4 regions of the Pseudomonas sp. C2.3V genome follow, and region 4 is predicted to be linked to each of the others. Evidence: predicted binding sites of a transcription regulator. Region 4 holds the regulator's gene; each other region holds the start of a gene.
What was found. Region 4 encodes sigma-54, which starts transcription at its own class of promoters, with help from an activator protein. Its sites were predicted from a motif close to ANTGGCATNNANNTTGCTNT; they were not measured.
Positions count from the first base shown of each region.

Region 1 (4,491 bases), 1.7 Mb from region 4:
CCGTCTTTCTGAATGTTGGCGTGTGCGCGTTCGTTGATGAAGCGGGACTGCGGATCGTCCTTGGCTTCGCTCGGCCACGTGGAGATCAGGTAGTAATTGAGTGCCGGGCGGCAGGTGGCGCAGCCATTAGGCGTTTTCCAGCCCAGGGCCGTCATGGCTTCGGGAATGGTCGTCAGGTGCTGCTCACGGATGGCCTGACGAACGAAGCCATGGGTATGGTCAGTGCAGTTACATACCGGTTTTTCGCTCTTGGGCTTCACATCGGCCGCACCGCCCACCGTATTGATCAGGATCTGCTCTACCAGACCGGTGCAGGAGCCGCAGGAGCTGGCCGCCTTGGTGTGCTTTTTCACCTCATCCACGGAGAGCAGGTTGTTTTCAGTGATGGCCTTGACGATAGTGCCCTTGCAGACGCCGTTGCATCCGCAGACCTCCATTTCGTCGCTCATCAGCATGGCCTTGTCCTGCCCCTGATGGCCTGCATCGCCTATGGCATGCTCGCCAAACATGAGCAGGTCACGGATTTCGCTGACGTTGTGATTCTCACGAATCTGGCGAAAGTACCAGCCGCCATCTGCCGTATCGCCGTACAGGCACGCGCCGACGAGAATGTCGTCTCTTATCACCAGTTTCTTGTAGATACCGCCAATAGGATCGGAGAGGGTGATCTCCTCACAGCCTTCACCGCCCATGAAGTCCCCGGCAGAAAACAGGTCGATGCCCGTAACCTTGAGTTTGGTAGACGTCACCGAGCCGTGATATTCGGCGGTGCCCTGAAGGGCCAGATGATTGGCACACACCTTGGCCTGTTCGAACAAGGGGGCTACCAGGCCATAGGCAATGCCTCGGTGCGCTGCGCATTCTCCTACGGCGAAGATGTCTGGATCTGAAGTGCGCATCGTATCGTCGACGGTCAGGCCGCGGTTACAGGTCAATCCGGCTGATTCAGCCAGCGTATAGTTGGGACGAATGCCGGCAGCCATCACGACCAGATCAGCAGGTATTTGATCACCATCGGCGAAACGAACGGCGCAGACACGACCTTTGCCGTCATCGAGCAGCTCGGCGGTCTGCTTGGGCAGCAGAAAGTTGAGGCCACGGCTTTCCAGGGCGGTCTGCAAAAGGTTGCCAGCCGTCTTGTCCAGCTGGCGCTCCATCAGCCAGTCACCGATATGAACGACGGTGACGTCCATGCCGCGTAGCTTGAGGCCGTTGGCCGCTTCCAGACCCAGGAGGCCACCGCCGATAACCACTGCGTGGCGATGCGTGGCTGCCGTATCGATCATGGCTTGGGTATCGGCAATGTCACGATAACCAATCACACCCTCCAGATCCTTGCCCGGAATGGGCAGAATGAAGGGGTTGGAGCCGGTGGCAATGATGAGTCGATCATACTCTGCCACGGTGCCGTCTTCGGCTATGACGCGGCGGTTCTGACGATCGATTTCCGTAACCCTGCGATTGAGATGCAGCTCGATAGCGTGCTCGGCGTACCAGTTGAGGTCGTTCAGGACGATCTCCTCAAAGGTCTGCTCGCCAGCCAGAACGGGGGATAGCAGGATGCGGTTATAGTTCGGGTGTGGTTCTGCGCCAAAGACTGTTACGTCATACAGGTCAGGGGCGAGTTTGAACAGTTCTTCCAGGGTGCGTACCCCAGCCATGCCATTGCCGATCAGTACCAGCTTGAGCTTTTTCATCAGGCGTCTCCGCAAGCTGCCCACCGGGCGTGCTTGAAATCGAGGCAACAAAAAAGGCGTCCCGCACATGAATGCGAGGACGCCTTTGTCCGGTCCCGTTATCGGCCTGCATAGGCCTGTCGGGGGAGCGCTGCCGTTCGCCGTTGAAGGCTGCGCTTGATGTCTGCCTAGATACTAAGCAGGGGACGTGCCAAGAATGTAACTGCCTGACCTGGCTCTATTTTTGTCAGGAGATCCTGACTATTCTGAGCTTTTTTGCACCACTTTGAAGCGCATTGCACATTATCCGTGCGAACTTTCCTTGATAGGCGTGACGTTCTGCGTGCTGGACGCTGGCCGATCACTGACCCAATTAACCTTGGGGAAAATACGGTGGAAAGGCTTGGGCATAGGCTCGATATGCTTTTCGCGATAGTTGTAAAAGACAAAACCGCACTTGGCGAGCGCAATGGTGGTGTCGGTATCCGGCCGAGTAATGCGGAAGATGATATCGCCCCCGTATTTATTGAAGTCCATGACCCCAATGTCAAATTGCAGCTTGTCCCGCGCAAAGGCTTCAGCCAGATAAACGGTCGCAAGATCCGTCACCATGGTGCCGATGCCATCCTCGGCACCATCCCGGATACCGTAGTAAAACATGAAGCGTGTACGAGCTTCTGAAATCATGGAAATCATCGACTCGTTACTCAAGTGGCCACCGGCATTGATGTCGGTACTGCGGACCGTTTGATGGGTAGTAAAATAAAACTGGTCGCTTGGAAGATTGAGTTCGATGCGGGCCATGAGGAGCTCCCTATGATCTTCTTATTGAGGGTTATGCTTGGAGCTTAGCAAGCATGCCGTCTGGAATCACGGTTCCTTCTCTCTTTTACACCCTTGAGGGGCAGTTTGAGAAGCAATTAAGTGAAACGTTTTTACAAGGCTTTCTTCACGAAACGTTGACGAGCCCCTCACCACACTTTTGTCATCTTATTTCAAGAGTTGTACGAGATGCTGAAGTTGAGACCGGTTCGTCCCGAGTGGCTCACGCTGATCGTGAGTGCGGCTTTCCTGATTTTTTACAACGTCCCACTGTGGACTCACCTGTTCGACGTGGTGACACCTCTCGATATGAAAGGTGTGCTCACCTTGGGCGCAGTGGCTGTTCTGTTCTTGGCAGCGTTCAACCTGATTCTGACCTTTTTTGCCTTTCGCTGGGTTTTCAAGCCGCTGCTAAGTGTGCTCTTTCTGAGTGCCGCAGGGGTTGCCTATTTCATGAACCAGTACGGTGTCATGATCGATACCGAGATGCTCCGTAACACGCTGGAGACTGACACGGCTGAAGTGGTGGATCTGCTGTCATTCAAGCTGGCTGCCTATCTGCTTCTGCTCGGCGCGCTGCCGGTCTGGCTGCTCTGGAGGACACCGGTTCAGTATCGCCGGTGGCCGCGCGAGCTGTTGAACAAATCCATTGCCAGCGGCCTAACCGCCGCGGTTATAGTCGGCGTGGCCATGCTCAACTATCAAAGTCTGTCTTCCCTGTTCCGTAACCATCATGAGATCCATATGCAGCTGACGCCCAGCAATTCTGTGGGTGCCTTGATCAGCTATGTTCATGACGCGACGGCCAAACCCAAGGGTCCGCTGCGCGAGATCGGTACGGATGCTGTACGCCTGGCGCCCGTCAGCGCCGGTGCGCACAAGACATTGACTGTTCTGGTCGTTGGGGAAAGCGCACGTGCCGACAACTTTGGCCTGGATGGCTATGGCCGCGATACAACGCCCGAGCTGCGCCAGGAGGAGGGCGTGATCAGCTTTACCGATATGCATTCCTGCGGCACCGAGACGGCAGTATCCGTACCCTGCATGTTCTCCAATCTGACCCGCGCGCATTACAGTGACAGTGTGGCCAAAAGTCAGGAGAACCTGCTTGATGTGCTTAAGCGGGCTGGATATGACGTGATCTGGCGCGACAATCAGGCCGGCTGCAAGGAAACCTGTAACCGTGTGGCCTTCGAAAGCCTGACAAAGGCTCAGGACCCGGCATTCTGCAGCGATGGCGAGTGTCATGATGAAATCCTGCTCAAGGATATACAGGGCATCATCGATCACATGCAGCGCGACACCGTGCTGGTGCTCCACCAGATGGGCAGCCACGGCCCGGCCTACTTCAAACGCTACCCGGCGGCCTTCGAGCACTTCACCCCGGTATGCAAGAACAACGAGCTGAGCCAGTGCTCACGGGAAAGTATCGTGAATGGATATGACAACACCATTCGCTACACTGATCATGTCCTGGCGAGCCTGATCAATACCCTGCGTAACAACCAGGACAAGGTGAGTACCGCCATGTTCTACCTGTCCGATCATGGTGAGTCATTGGGTGAGTACAATGTATTTCTTCATGGCATGCCGTACGCCGTAGCGCCGGATCAGCAGAAGCATATCGCCAGCGTAGCGTGGTTTTCTCAGCCGTATCAGCAGTCGATGGGGATGAATAGCCAGTGTGTAGCGGTCCACCGGAATGACTCGCTCAGCCAGGACAACCTGTTCCATTCCATGTTGGGTCTCCTGCGTGTCCATACCCAGGTCTATAACGCAGAGCTGGATTTGTTTGCCAGCTGCCGTCAGCTCTCAGGGGCAACCGTGGCCAGTACGAGCCCGTCAACGCAACCGCCCGCGAACAAGCTCAACTGAAACAGGCGAGCTGGCCTTGGCTGGCTGGCTCGTCAGATCGATCAATGGCGATACAACCAGAGCAGCACAGCGGCGAGGTTGATCAGTAACGAAACGCAGGCCACTGTACGCCAGAATT
Region 1 covers NZ_JBZUBN010000001.1:2,727,266-2,731,756, reverse strand. Annotated here, with positions in the region: gene nirB (nitrite reductase large subunit NirB) at 1-1,697, opposite strand, end outside; gene AC4LF3_RS12960 (thioesterase family protein) at 1,980-2,480, opposite strand; gene AC4LF3_RS12955 (phosphoethanolamine transferase) at 2,688-4,373, shown strand; gene AC4LF3_RS12950 (bifunctional protein-serine/threonine kinase/phosphatase) at 4,415-4,491, opposite strand, start outside.
Region 1: a site for sigma-54 is predicted at 1,873-1,892, ahead of nirB (nitrite reductase large subunit NirB). Genes of this name have one in related genera too.

Region 2 (4,491 bases), 630 kb from region 4:
TCTAGCGACGGTTTTTTGCAGCGAATTGCTTCGATGCAGGATCTATAGCAAGGCCTGTGCCATATTATTTAAATTAGTTAAGTAGTTGATTTAAAAAGAAAAAGGCCTCGGATGAGGCCTTTTTATCAGAGCGCCGGAATATTGTTGCCGCTAGCGGCAAACCTATCCTTCCCCTAATTAACGAATCTGAATGATCGTCTGGGAAATAGCGTTCTCAGTTTCGATGGTCTTGGCGTTAGCCTGATAGTTGCGCTGAGCAACGATCAGGTCTACCAGCTGAGCCGTCAGATCCACGTTGGAATCTTCCAATGAGCCGGACTCGATCGTACCAATCACACCTGAACCCGGAGTACCACGAACAGGCTCGCCGGACGCAACGGTCTGGATCCAATTAGTGTTGCCTACCGGACGCAGGCCCTGCATGTTGGCGAAGGTAGCCAGAACAGTCTGACCAATGTTTTTCGACTGGCCATTGGTGTAGTTGGCGAACAACGTGCCGCTGGCATCTACGGAAAGACCTGACAGCTGACCCGTGGTATAGCCATCCTGGGTTACTTTAGTAACTGCAGAGCTGCTGTTAGTCTGGGTGACCTTGGTGATATCCAGGGTTACACCCGCACCGTTGGCAGCCGCGCCATTGGCACCCCAAACGACCGGATCAGCCTTGCTGTCTTTAACAGCAGCAGGCACCCAGTTGTTCATGGTCAGCACGTTGTTTGCGTCGACCTGGAAGTCATTCGACGCAATTGAGCTCATACGACCGGCAGCGTCAAAATTCACGTTCGCTGAATACGGTGTGGTTGAGGCTGGATCTGCAGGGTTACGACCGTCAACCGTTACATACATGGTCCACTGGTTTGTATCATTCTTGACGAAGTACTGCATCATGTTGTGCTCGTTACCTTGAGTATCGAACACACTGACTGAGGTAGACCAGTTGTAGCTAGAAGCCAGATTAGGATCGAATGTAGTGGACGTCGGTACCGTCGAGCTTGAGTTCAAGGTCAGCGTCTGTGCTACGGCAGTCGTGGCTTTAGGCAGCTGGTTGGTCGTATCGACCACAAGGTCAGTCACCGCGCCGGGCACAATATTACCATCGATATCAGCACGATAGCCCTGGAGACGGTTGCCCGAATTGTCAACGATATAGCCTTCTTTATCCGTGCTGAACGTACCGTTACGAGTATAGGTCTCCGTACCGTTGTTGCTCATGATGTAAAAGCCATTACCGTTAATGGCCATGTCCAGGCTATTGCCGGTCTTGCTGATTGTGCCCTGCGTGAACTGCTGGGAAATATTGGCAGTCAAGACGCCGCTGCCTGTGGTGTTATTGCCTACACCAAACATCGACGTTGCATAGATATCGGCAAATTCGGCACGGGATGCCTTGAAGCCGGTGCTGCCTACGTTGGCAATGTTATTACCGGTAACGTTCAGGTGAGTGCTTGCTGCTTTCAGACCGCTCAGACCAACATTGAATGACATAATTCTTTCCTCTGCCGGACTGCCGGCTTACTGACCAATCATCTGAACTTGCGACAGCGTCACGCTGCCCAGCCCAGCCAGGTTAAGTTGCATTTCACCGCCATCCTGTCCCAGCGTTACGCTATTGACGGTGGCCGGCAGATAAGTAGTCAGGGCTTGCCGCGTTTCATCGATATCGGCAGATGCCTTGAAGCTATAAATTCCCGCATCAACTTTATTACCTTTCGCATCTGTACCATCCCAGATGAAATCGGTAGTGCCTGCCTTGGCTACGCCCAGGTCGATGGTCTTGACCAGCGAACCTGCACTGTCGTACACGCCGACAGTGACATCCTTACCAGCCGCTGGCATGACCAGCGAGCCATTGAAACTCTTCGAGGTATCCACCATGGACGACCCCGTCTGGGCGATCACGGAGCGTCCCACCAGTGACGACGCCTGCAGCGCTTGCGAAGACTGATAGGTACCTGCGATGCCGTTAACTGCAGAGTTCAAGTTCTGCAGGCTTTCAACACTACTGAACTGGGCCAGCTGAGCGACGAACTCACTATTGTCCTGAGGGCTTAGCGGGTTCTGGTTGTTGAGCTGAGTGACCAGCAGCTGCAGAAAGTCATCCTTTCCCAGACTGCCTTTCTTATCGGTAGACGCAGTAGCATCCTTTGACGAAGTGCTCGTAAGACTTGTCAATGCCGATGCTGCAACGCCTGCGTTATTGGTATTCGTATTGATAGTGGACATGCGTGATCTCCGCTTACTGACCTAACGTCAAGACTTTCTGCATCATCTGCTTGGCAGTGTTCATGATGTCAGCGTTGGTCTGAAATGCACGGCTTGCCGAAATCATGTCCGCCATCTCTTCCACGACATTGACGTTCGGGTAGTACACATAACCGTCTTTATCAGCAGCCGGATGATTGGGCTCGTAACGGGCCTCAAGATTGCTTTGGTCTTCAACGATGCCCAGTACCTGCACACCCGTTCCAGCCTCGCCCTGCTCATCGAACAGAGAAGCGCTGCCACCGTTCTGCGCCTGGTTCAACATGGTTGCGAACACAGGGTGACGGGCACGGTAGGTCTCATCCACGCTGGACGAAACGGTTTCGGCGTTAGCAATGTTACTGGCGATGGTATTCAGGCGCGTGGTCTGTGCGCTCATACCTGTACCAGCAATGTTGAATACATTACTCAGGGACATGGTTACTCTCCACGAAGGGCAGACATGAGCCCTTTGAATTTGTTGTTAAGCAACGTGAAGCTGGCTTGGAACTGCACAGAGTTTTCTGCGTAATTGGCTTGCTCTACTTGCTCATCTACAGTGTTCTGATCCAGCGAAGGCTGAGTGGGTATGCGATAGCGCATCGCAGCATCCGCTGACAGATCACCGAAACCTTCAGCCTCGATATGACGAGTGTTGGTCGTATCAAGGTTGAATTTGCTATGCGACGACTTGTTGGCTTGCTCTGCCAGAACGGCCGAGAAATCCAGATCGCGCGCCTTGTATCCAGGCGTGTCGGCGTTAGCAATGTTGTTGCCCAACACTTCGGCGCGTTGAGAACGGAAATTCAACGCCTGCTGATGGATACCCAATGCTTTATCGAAACTGATACTCATGGTCATGAACCTATTGCCAGAAGGGCTATCTCCCTTTAGCAATGCACATGCCAACTATTAAAAACCTTAAATATCAATAAGTTAACAAAACAAGGCGCGCTACGGCGCCAAAAGCGGCAAGGTTTTTCCGTATTTGAAGGGGCAAGCGGCAAGGATGACGGCAAAACTTTGACAGGAAGGATGGCAAGACAGGAAAAGAAAAGGCCCGACATGTCGGGCCTTTGGCTTATTTCGCTTTGTAAATGATGCCAGGATTACACTGGACCATCTGATAGAGTTCCGGCAGCCCGTTCAAGGCTTCCGACGCCCCCAGGAACAGGTAGCCTCCCGGTTTGAGCGTGCCGTGAATACGCGTCAGGATATCTTTCTTTACATCAGCCGAGAAATAAATCAGCACGTTGCGGCAAAAGACCATGTCGAACTTGCCCAGGCTGGCATAACTGTCCAACAGATTGAGCGCTCTGAATTCAACGCGGCTTTTAATAGCGGGCTTTACTGACCACCGATTCGGCGGAACCACGTCAAAATTACGTTGCAGTCTTTCCTGGGAAAGGCCACGCCCGATTGCCAGTGAGTCATACTCACCCGATTTAGCCGCTGTCAAAATTACACCGGACAAATCTGTTGCCACGATCTGGACACCGCTGCGTAGTTGGCCTGGGCTGCTACGCTCAAACTCGTCTATGGTCATCGATAGCGAGTAAGGCTCCTGGCCCGACGAGCAGGCTGCCGACCAGATACGCAGTCGCTGTCCAGGGTTGGCTTTGGTCAACTCCGGTAACAGGCGATTCTTCAGAACCTCAAACGGGTAGGTATCACGAAACCATAGGGTTTCATTGGTCGTCATCGCATCGACGACCTTCTCCTTGAGTCCGCTGCGTGGCTGGGTCTGGATACGCTGCACCAGCTCTCCCAACGACTTGATTCCTTCCGCCTCCATCAGTTTGTTGAGGCGGCTGGAAACCAGATACTGTTTATTATCACCAAGCAGGATTCCACACGTCTTTTCAAGAAAGACACGGAACTGCATAAAATCTGCATTAACTGCTGACACTTCCGTTCTGCTCCTGAATCAGAAAAGAAGAGCGTTGATCATCTCAGCCTTCATCGGCTGCCTTGATACGCTCAATAACCCGGGACGCAAGATCATCGGGGCGGAATTTAGCGAGGAAATCATTAGCTCCAACCTTCTTAACCATAGCCTGGTTGAATACACCAGACAGCGAGGTATGAAGAAGGATATGGAGGTTGCTCATCCGGGGGTCGTTACGGATTTCTGCCGTCAAAGTATAGCCGTCCATTTCAGGCATCTCGATATCAGAGATCAGCATGAGCAACTCCCGCTCCGGCTTTTCACCATTATCGACCATGTCCTTCAGGAAATTCAGCGCCTGA
Region 2 covers NZ_JBZUBN010000001.1:1,632,798-1,637,288, reverse strand. Annotated here, with positions in the region: gene flgE (flagellar hook protein FlgE) at 178-1,485, opposite strand; gene AC4LF3_RS07725 (flagellar hook assembly protein FlgD) at 1,513-2,223, opposite strand; gene flgC (flagellar basal body rod protein FlgC) at 2,237-2,680, opposite strand; gene flgB (flagellar basal body rod protein FlgB) at 2,683-3,096, opposite strand; gene cheR (protein-glutamate O-methyltransferase CheR) at 3,323-4,150, opposite strand; gene AC4LF3_RS07705 (chemotaxis protein CheV) at 4,194-4,491, opposite strand, start outside.
Region 2: a site for sigma-54 is predicted at 3,132-3,151, ahead of flgB (flagellar basal body rod protein FlgB). Genes of this name have one in related genera too.

Region 3 (4,491 bases), 2.3 Mb from region 4:
CAAATTAGAGCTTGGCCCGATCACTGATGTGCTGCTGGCCACTACCTATGAGTTTGGTGAAGGTGATGTCGATAGCTACCTGATCGGCCCTGGTTTCGATCTGAAGGTGCCCGGCTTCAATTTCTTTACTCTGAACTTCTACTATCGCAAGCCTGAAGGTAGCCGGGTTCGCTCAGGCGCCTGGCAGGTTACGCCCGCATGGTCCATTACTTTGCCGGCGGGGACTTCAGATATCCTGTTTGACGGCTATATCGACTGGGTCGTTAATAATAGAAACGATAACAAAACTCCTAGTCGCAGCTATCACGCCAATTTCCACTTCAACCCACAGATCAAATATGACCTTGGCAAGGCGATGGGCTACGAAGCCAAGCATATGTATGTAGGGGTGGAGTACGATTACTGGTCTGACAAATACGGCATCAAAGACAGCCACGCTTTTCGCACGGACCAAAATACTTTTAGCGTGATAGCCAAATATCATTTCTAAGAGCTTAGGCGCAGTGCCTATTTGATGCGCTGCGCCTGCTTATGCTACTCATTTTATCAAGCGCCGCTCTCGAAACGCGGCACTCCTGAGGCCCTGACTGGCTTCATGAATACCATTGCCCAGCGGGTCAGCTTGCCCAAGGCCAACGTACATTACTGTTTCAATAACACGTTAGGCTTCATATGGCTCTGCTGGCCAATATCCTTGAGCTCTGGCAGTACATTTAACACGCTTGCGTTTAAAGAGCATCCTGCCGAAGCATTGGCTCGCTACATTCAAGCCAAAACGACGCTTTCTCGGCGTATCTTCTAGCCTCGTGTATTTTTGCCGTGGAAATTGTTGGTGACGGTACTTACCTGTATGAATATTTCGATCAGGACTACCGGTACTGGTTTAGGCAGCGGGCAGCTGTCTTTGAAGCATGGATCAAACACGGCAAAATGGATCCCGTTGACCCTGTACATCTTATTTTCGTGTTACGGGGCAGCACTTAGCACTATGCTGACTTTTCCAGCCGACTCTGCCATGTGACAGGACGCAACCAATTGACTGACCAGGATTTCGAGGCAGCGCCCCATACGTTGACTCATATCATATTCAAGGGCTGTAGCCTTCAGCTGCCGGCTCGCATATGAGCGAAACACTATTAGTTGAAGCGGTCTTTCAGGAAGAGATCCGCAAGAGTCGCTTTCAGGCTTTTGCTGCGCCTATTTCAAGTGCTGCCGATGCGCAGACTTTTATTGACCGGGTCAGCGACCCTGGCGCTACTCACAATTGTTGGGCCTGGAAGCTTGGCCAACAATATCGCTTCAACGACGACGGCGAGCCTGGCGGGACTGCCGGCCGCCCCATCCTAACGGCCATCGAAGGGCAGAACTGTGACCGTGTGGTTGTAGTGGTAACACGCTGGTTCGGTGGCATAAAGCTGGGAACAGGTGGATTGGTGCGTGCATATGGAGGCTGTGCTGCCAAATGCCTTCAACAGGCTGAGCGTGTGGAGTTGGTATCTCGAGTTCTGGTGGTCTGCCACTGCACTTATTCTGAGCTTCCCCTGCTCGAATCCAGACTACATGAGTTTGATGCTCTTCTAGACGACAAAGCATTCGGTGCCTCGGGTGTCGATATTCGCCTGGCTTTGCCGGAAGAGCGTCTTTCTCCTCTAGAGCGCTTTCTGGCAGATGTTAGCCGGGGCCGCATAGCGTTGCACCGCATCCAGGAATAAGACTACCCAAGCGAAGCGTATAGCTTCGCTCTTCACCGCTTCGAACGGCACAAGAATTGCTGCCTTATGGTGCGCAGGAGAGAGACCCTGCTCTGCAAGCGTGCAATTAAGGCTTGCGGGCTCGTCTTCTCTGCCATTTAACATCTGCACCTAACATCAAAGCATGTAAACCACGTCAGGCAAAATGCGCCATTTCAGTGCGCCGACCTTGAATACTGACTGCTTTTGGTGCCGTTATTCATTCTTGTGTAACTGCCAATCATGAACGAACTGCAAAGCGCCGTAAGCATACTAATCCACGGATCCAACACATTATTCATTCTGGTAGGCGCTGTCATGGTTCTGGCCATGCATGCTGGTTTTGCCTTTTTGGAAGTAGGCACGGTTCGCCAGAAAAACCAGGTAAATGCGCTATCAAAAATACTGGCTGACTTCGCCATTTCTACCCTAGCTTATTTTTTTATCGGGTATTGGATTGCCTATGGCGTCAACTTCTTTGGCCCGGCTGAAGCGCTAATGGCCGATAACGGCTACGCCTTGGTGAAGTTTTTCTTTCTGCTGACATTTGCAGCCGCTATTCCGGCGATTATTTCTGGCGGTATTGCTGAGCGGGCACGGTTTGCACCACAGCTCTGCGCAACGGCTCTAATCGTGGCTTTTATCTATCCGTTTTTTGAGGGAATCGTCTGGAATAACAACCACGGCGTACAAGCGTGGCTTGAAGCCTCTTTTGGCGCGAAGTTTCATGACTTTGCCGGATCGGTTGTGGTGCACGCCGTTGGGGGTTGGCTTGCATTGGGAGCCGTCCTGTTACTCGGCCGCCGTAACGGTCGTTATCGCGATGGGCGGCTGGTGGCGTTCCCTCCCTCCAATATTCCTTTCCTCGCACTTGGCTCATGGATTCTGATTATTGGCTGGTTTGGCTTTAATGTCATGAGCGCTCAGACACTGGACGGCGTGAGCGGTCTGGTTGCCGTAAATTCGTTGATGGCCATGGTAGGCGGTGTCGTGGCGTCGCTTATTTTTGGCCGAAACGATCCGGGCTTTCTACATAACGGCCCACTGGTTGGACTGGTCGCGGTTTGTGCCGGTTCGGATTTAATGCATCCTATTGGTGCATTGGCAACAGGCCTGGTTGCTGGGGGGCTCTTCGTATGGGCATTCACTGCCACCCAAGTGAAATGGAAAATCGATGACGTTCTGGGTGTCTGGCCTTTGCACGGCTTATGCGGCGTCTGGGGTGGTATCGCATGTGGCATCTTCGGGCAACCCATGCTGGAAGGCCGTGGAGGCGTAAGCCTTGTCAGCCAGCTGATTGGCACATGTATGGGCGTAGCGATTGCACTGGCAGGCGGACTAATCGTTTATGGCGTCATCAAGAAAGTGCTTGGTCTGCGTCTGACGCAAGAGGAGGAGTATTACGGAGCGGACTTATCCATCCACAGGATTTCTGCTACCAATCCAGAATAAGTGCTTGATTTCAAAGCGTGTATAGGATTAGCAGGCGCGTTGAGAGGCTCGACTTGCTCACACTTAACGTGGATGGGGCTGTGGATAAGCCAAGGATACATGTGCCAAACGCATATGTTGCGCGGCCCAGGGAAAATTGATCACTTTTTGATCACTCCATGACGGATTGCTCTTTTATCTTGCTCCCCTATAGATTTTCAGCCCTACCCTAGTGCTAATGGCCTACAGGCCTTCCCTTGCCTAGCCGTTTATTAGGAGTCTAGTAATCCCAATTGTTACTAAGAATATGGAAGGTCGAAAATAAGGTGCACTGAATTTTCAAGTTGCCACTTTCTGAACAATGCATGGAGCGGGCAAGCATTACCAAGCCCGCCCTCAGGATCAAAGACCTATGATTGTCAGCATAATAAAGGTCAGGAACAGTACAAAGTGAGTCATGCCTTCAATTGCATTGGTCTCACCGTCATTGAGATTGATGGCAGCAATGATGAGGGTGACACCCATCATGACCGTCTGCACTGGGGTCATAGCCATTTGCATAGGCTGCCCGGTATAAAGTGCAATGGCCTCAACAACCGGCACCGTTAGAATAACGGTGGAAAGCGATGCTCCCAACGCGATGTTGATAACAGACTGCATGCGGTTGGCCATAGCTGCACGCAAAGCAGTAAGAATCTCTGGACTAGCCGAGATAACAGCAACCACCAAGGCAGACACCATAGGCGGAACCGGCAGCCCTTCAAGACCAGCGTCCAGTGATTTTGACATGACTTCGGCCAATGCGCCTGTCACTACCACGCCTACAATCAGCAGACCAACCGATAACCCTGTATTCGCTGGCGCTTCGTGCTCTACGACAGTTGAGTCACCAGCAGGCTTCTTTTTCTTCTTTTCTGGATAGTTGTAGCTGAAGAAGTAACTATGGGGACCAGTCTGCATCCGCAGAAACAGGGCATACATTAAGACCATTACAATAATGGTAAAGCCGGAGTAGACATGCCAGCGCTCGACCGGGATGAATTCCGGCACCAGCATGGAGATACTCACTGCAGTCAGGATCATTACCCCATAACTACGGCTGGAATCATCATTGTAGCGCTGCTCGCCATGCTTGAGCCCTCCAAGAAGAGCGGCCAAGCCGATCAGTCCATTGATATCGAGAATAACAGCTGCGTAGATCGTGTCTCGCGCCAGGGTGGGCGAATGATCGTGCCCCATCATAATGGCTAGGATGATCACTTCTACCAGCACCGCCGAAAGCGTCAGGATCATCGTACCGTAGGGATCACCCACTTTTTCAGCAAGCACC
Region 3 covers NZ_JBZUBN010000001.1:3,258,437-3,262,927, forward strand. Annotated here, with positions in the region: gene AC4LF3_RS15590 (outer membrane protein OmpK) at 1-490, shown strand, start outside; partial or broken gene AC4LF3_RS15595 (TetR family transcriptional regulator C-terminal domain-containing protein) at 596-1,125, shown strand; gene AC4LF3_RS15600 (IMPACT family protein) at 1,122-1,712, shown strand; gene AC4LF3_RS15605 (ammonium transporter) at 1,974-3,182, shown strand; gene AC4LF3_RS15610 (calcium:cation antiporter) at 3,564-4,491, opposite strand, start outside.
Region 3: a site for sigma-54 is predicted at 1,756-1,775, ahead of AC4LF3_RS15605 (ammonium transporter). Genes of this name have one in related genera too.

Region 4 (4,491 bases):
CTCAAGCAGCTCGGGAAAGCGTTGTAGCTGGCTAGGCAGGTTGCGGGCGTCGATAGACAGGGCTATCTGAGACTGAGCCCCTTCGGATTCAGTCAGGGCGCGCTCGGACAGGTCCGGTAAAAGACCGGCAGGTAGATTATCGATGCAATAAAAGCCGTTGTCTTCCAGCACATCTAGTGCTGTGCTTTTGCCAGATCCGGAGCGTCCACTGACGATAATCAGATGCATGTTAATGACCGCTTTGGGCGTCGATAACTATTTGATAGAGCCCATTGCTAGTAGTTGCATGGCGCAGTCGGTCGCGGATTTCAGCCTTATCCAGCATGGCTGCAATCTGGCGCAACAACTCCAGATGCTGCTCGGTAGCGGCTTCGGGTACGAGCAGGACGAAAATAAGGTCTACTGGCGCTCCGTCGAGTGAGTCGAAGTCTACCGGTGTTTGCAGGTGGCACAGCACACTAATAGGCTCCTTGGAGCCACTCAGGCGGCAGTGAGGAATAGCTATTCCATTGCCGAAACCGGTCGACCCTAACTTTTCTCGGGCCATGAGGCTTTCGAAAATTGAGTGAGCGTCTTGCCCTGGCAAGTCAGTCGCAGCAATTTCAGAAATCTGCTGAAGCACGCTTTCTTTACTGACCCCTGGCACGCTCACGTGTGAGCGGCCAGGGGTCAGAATGGTTTCTAATCGAATCATAGGGTGATGTTAAGTCTCAACGGACGCCCAACCCTTGCTGCCTCTCGAGCTGTTTCTCTTTGTGTTTGATCAACTGGCGGTCGAGTTTATCGGTGAGAAGGTCGATGGCAGCGTACATGTCTTCATGTTCGGCATTTGCAACGACAGACGCACCTGCAACATGCAAGGTGGCTTCAACTTTCTGTTTCAGTTTATCGACCTGCATGATTACCTGAGCACTGGTAATGCGATCGAAGTGGCGTTCAAGTCGGGCGAGCTTTTCTCCAACGTAGCTGCGAAGGGAGTCGGTAACATCCAGTTGATGCCCACTGATGTTGACTTGCATACCGCGTTCTCCTTATTGCCGTGGTGTAACAGGCAGGCATTAGGCCTGCCGAAGAAACACTGTTGAGCGATAAGCGCCTCTTTCCCCCGCGCTCGCAGTCCGCTCGTGGCGAGCCGCCTAAAGTCTAGACCAGCCTTTTCCGTTCACTCGATGGAGCAATGCCCAGCGACTCACGGTATTTGGCTACAGTCCGACGCGCGACCTGTATGCCTTGTGACTCCAGTAAACCAGCGATCTTGCTGTCGCTCAATGGCTTTTTTGCATTTTCGGCGGCAACAAGTTTTTTGATGATGGCGCGAATGGCGGTCGACGAGCATTCACCGCCCTCAGCCGTGCTTACGTGACTGGAGAAGAAGTATTTCAATTCGTATATGCCACGAGGCGTGTGCATATACTTTTGGGTGGTCACACGAGAAATTGTGGACTCGTGCATGCCAACCGCCTCGGCAATATCGTGAAGTACGAGTGGTTTCATGGCTTCTTCGCCATACTCTAGAAAGCCACGCTGATGCTCGACGATTTGCGTCGCAACCTTCATCAGGGTCTCGTTACGGCTCTGCAGACTCTTGATGAACCAGCGAGCTTCCTGCAACTGGTTACGCATGAAAGTGTTATCTGCACTGCTGTCGGCACGTTTCACGAAACCGGCATATTGTGAGTTTACGCGTAGCCGCGGCACCGCCTCCTGGTTCAGCTCAACCAGCCAGCGGTCATTGTGTTTGCGCACGATGACATCAGGAACCACGTACTCGGCTTCACCTGACTCGATCTGGGAGCCTGGTCGGGGGTGCAGGCTTTGAATCAGCTCGATTACGTCACGTAACTCATCTTCCTTGATCTTCATGCGGCGCATGAGCTGGCTGTAATCACGGCTGCCTAGGACGTCCAGATAATCTGTGACCAAGCGCTTAGCTTCCGCCAGCCGTGGTGTTTTGCCTGGAAGCTGATTGAGTTGCAGCAGCAGGCATTCCTTGAGATTACGTGCGCCTACGCCTGCCGGTTCGAACTGTTGAACACGGCGTAAAACTACTTCGACTTCATCAATCTCTACCTCAAGCTCAGGATCTAGCGAGGCGTGTATGTCTTCGAGTGATTCTTCGAGGTAGCCATCATTATTGATGCCGTCGATGATCGACATGGCGACCATGCGATCCACGTCCGACATCGGGGCCAGATTCAGTTGCCAGAGAAGATGGCTCTGCAGACTTTCACCTGTCGATGTTCTGGATGTGAAATCCCATTCATCGTCGTCAGAGCTCGGAAGGCTGCTCGCGCTTGTCTGATAGATATCTTCCCAGGCGGTATCGACGGGAAGCTCATTGGGGATACGGTCACTCCATTCGGACTCGTCCGACTCAGAGGTCTCTATCGAGGGAGCCGTATCCTTGAACGTAACCTCCTGGCTACCAGGATTCGATAGCTCCTCGCCATCGGCAAGCGGGTCGCTGTGATCAAAATCATCGCCTTCTTCTTGCCGCTCGAGCATGGGGTTGGATTCCAGGGCTTCCTGAATTTCCTGCTGGAGATCAAGCGTCGAAAGTTGAAGCAATCGAATGGCCTGTTGCAGCTGAGGAGTCATGGTCAGCTGCTGGCCCATCTTTAAAACTAACGATGGTTTCATGGCTGCGGGCTTAGCACCTTAATCTACAGACGCGAACTGCGCCACGGAGCCCACCAGATAATTTGGTAGGGATGAGCAAATTATATGCCTGGTTTTTACCCTTTTGCCTAGAGGCGGAATTCGTGCCCCAGATAAACTTCCTTAACCAGGTCGTTGGCCAGCACGCTTTCGGCATCGCCTTCAGCAATCAGCTGTCCGTCATTCACAATATAAGCCATCTCACAGATTGTGAGGGTTTCCCGAACATTGTGATCCGTGATCAAAACGCCAATGCCTTTGGCTTTCAAGTGGCGAATGATTTGCTTGATATCACCCACTGAAATAGGGTCGACACCGGCAAAGGGCTCATCCAGCAGAATGAACTTGGGCGCCGTGGCTAGGGCGCGAGCAATCTCGACGCGACGACGTTCACCGCCCGACAGGCTCATGCCTAGGTTGTCACGAATATGGGTAATGTGAAATTCCTGAAGCAGCGACTCGAGCGCCTGGGTGCGTCCGTTTCGGTCCAGATCCTTGCGGGTTTCAAGGATAGCCATGATGTTATTGGCCACGGTCAGCTTACGGAATATCGATGCTTCCTGGGGGAGATAACCGATACCTGCCTGTGCTCTGCCGTGCATGGGCAAGTTGGTGACATCCTGGTTATCGATCAGCACACGACCATGGTCGGCGTTGACCAACCCTACGATCATGTAGAAACATGTCGTCTTGCCCGCCCCGTTAGGACCGAGTAGTCCCACGATCTGGCCGCTTTCAATGGTCAGGCTGACATCCCGAACCACTTGACGACCCTTGTAGCTCTTGGCCAGATGCTGGGCTTTGAGCAGTACTGTCATTGAGCTTGCCCCGGCTGCTGGTCTTTGTTCTTGGGCTGGATGACCATGTCGATACGTGGTCTTGGTGTGGTGATCTTGTTACCGTTTGCACGGCCAGCATTCACGATCTGGCGCTGGGTGTCGTAAACGATCTTTTCGCCTTCGAACGTATTGCCTTGCTGTTCAACGCGTGCCTGGTCGATCAGAACGATTCGGTTTTCATCCGCATAGTACTGGATAGTCAGGCCGTAAGCCTTCACCGTATCTTTGTCCGCAGATGGCTTCTGCTCATAGTGAGCCGGCTTGCCAACGGCAGTTGCAACCTTGATGTTGCCGTTGTTGTCCTGGGTGATGGTCACGGTGTTACCCGTGATCTTCATCGTGCCTTGGGTAATGATGACGTCGCCTCGATAAACCGCTACGTTCTGCTTGTCATCGAGTTCGGCGCTGTCGGCCTGTACCCGGATGGGCTGGTTGCGGTCAGAAGGCAGAGCCCAGGCGTTAACGCTTCCGAACGTAGCGCCCAGGGTTAAAAGAAGGGGTAGAGATTTAACGAACCTCATGCTGGCCTCTTACATTGGACAGCAGGAGCATTCTGCCGTCATTCAGGTACGCTTTCATGCCTTTCGCTGTGGTCACGCTATTAGCGGCCTCAATCTTAACGGCTTGCTCAGTCTGCGCATAATTTTTGTCAGGAAAAACAGTCATTCGCGTCGTCGTCATCACGATAGGGCGGCCCTTTTCGTCTGTACGCTCGACCCTTACATCATCGATCAACTCAGCCTGTGTACCTTTTGGCGCCACCTCGGCCCTTGCGCTGCGAACATGCCAGGGCAGGTCAGTACCGCGGTATGCCAGCATATCGGGTTTCGAAACCAGTGTGACATCGGTGGCCTGAACGTGATCAAGCCGTTCGGCTGTCATCTCGTATTGTACCTTTCCATCGGCACGGTACTGGATCGTTTTGACATTTGTTGCATAGGCATCAATGGCATTATCGGTCTGGGCATTGCCTGCCGGGTCATCGATAAACCGT
Region 4 covers NZ_JBZUBN010000001.1:1,003,635-1,008,125, forward strand. Annotated here, with positions in the region: gene rapZ (RNase adapter RapZ) at 1-228, opposite strand, end outside; gene ptsN (PTS IIA-like nitrogen regulatory protein PtsN) at 230-694, opposite strand; gene hpf (ribosome hibernation-promoting factor, HPF/YfiA family) at 711-1,019, opposite strand; gene AC4LF3_RS04720 (RNA polymerase factor sigma-54) at 1,144-2,640, opposite strand; gene lptB (LPS export ABC transporter ATP-binding protein) at 2,748-3,476, opposite strand; gene lptA (lipopolysaccharide transport periplasmic protein LptA) at 3,473-4,018, opposite strand; gene lptC (LPS export ABC transporter periplasmic protein LptC) at 4,005-4,491, opposite strand, start outside.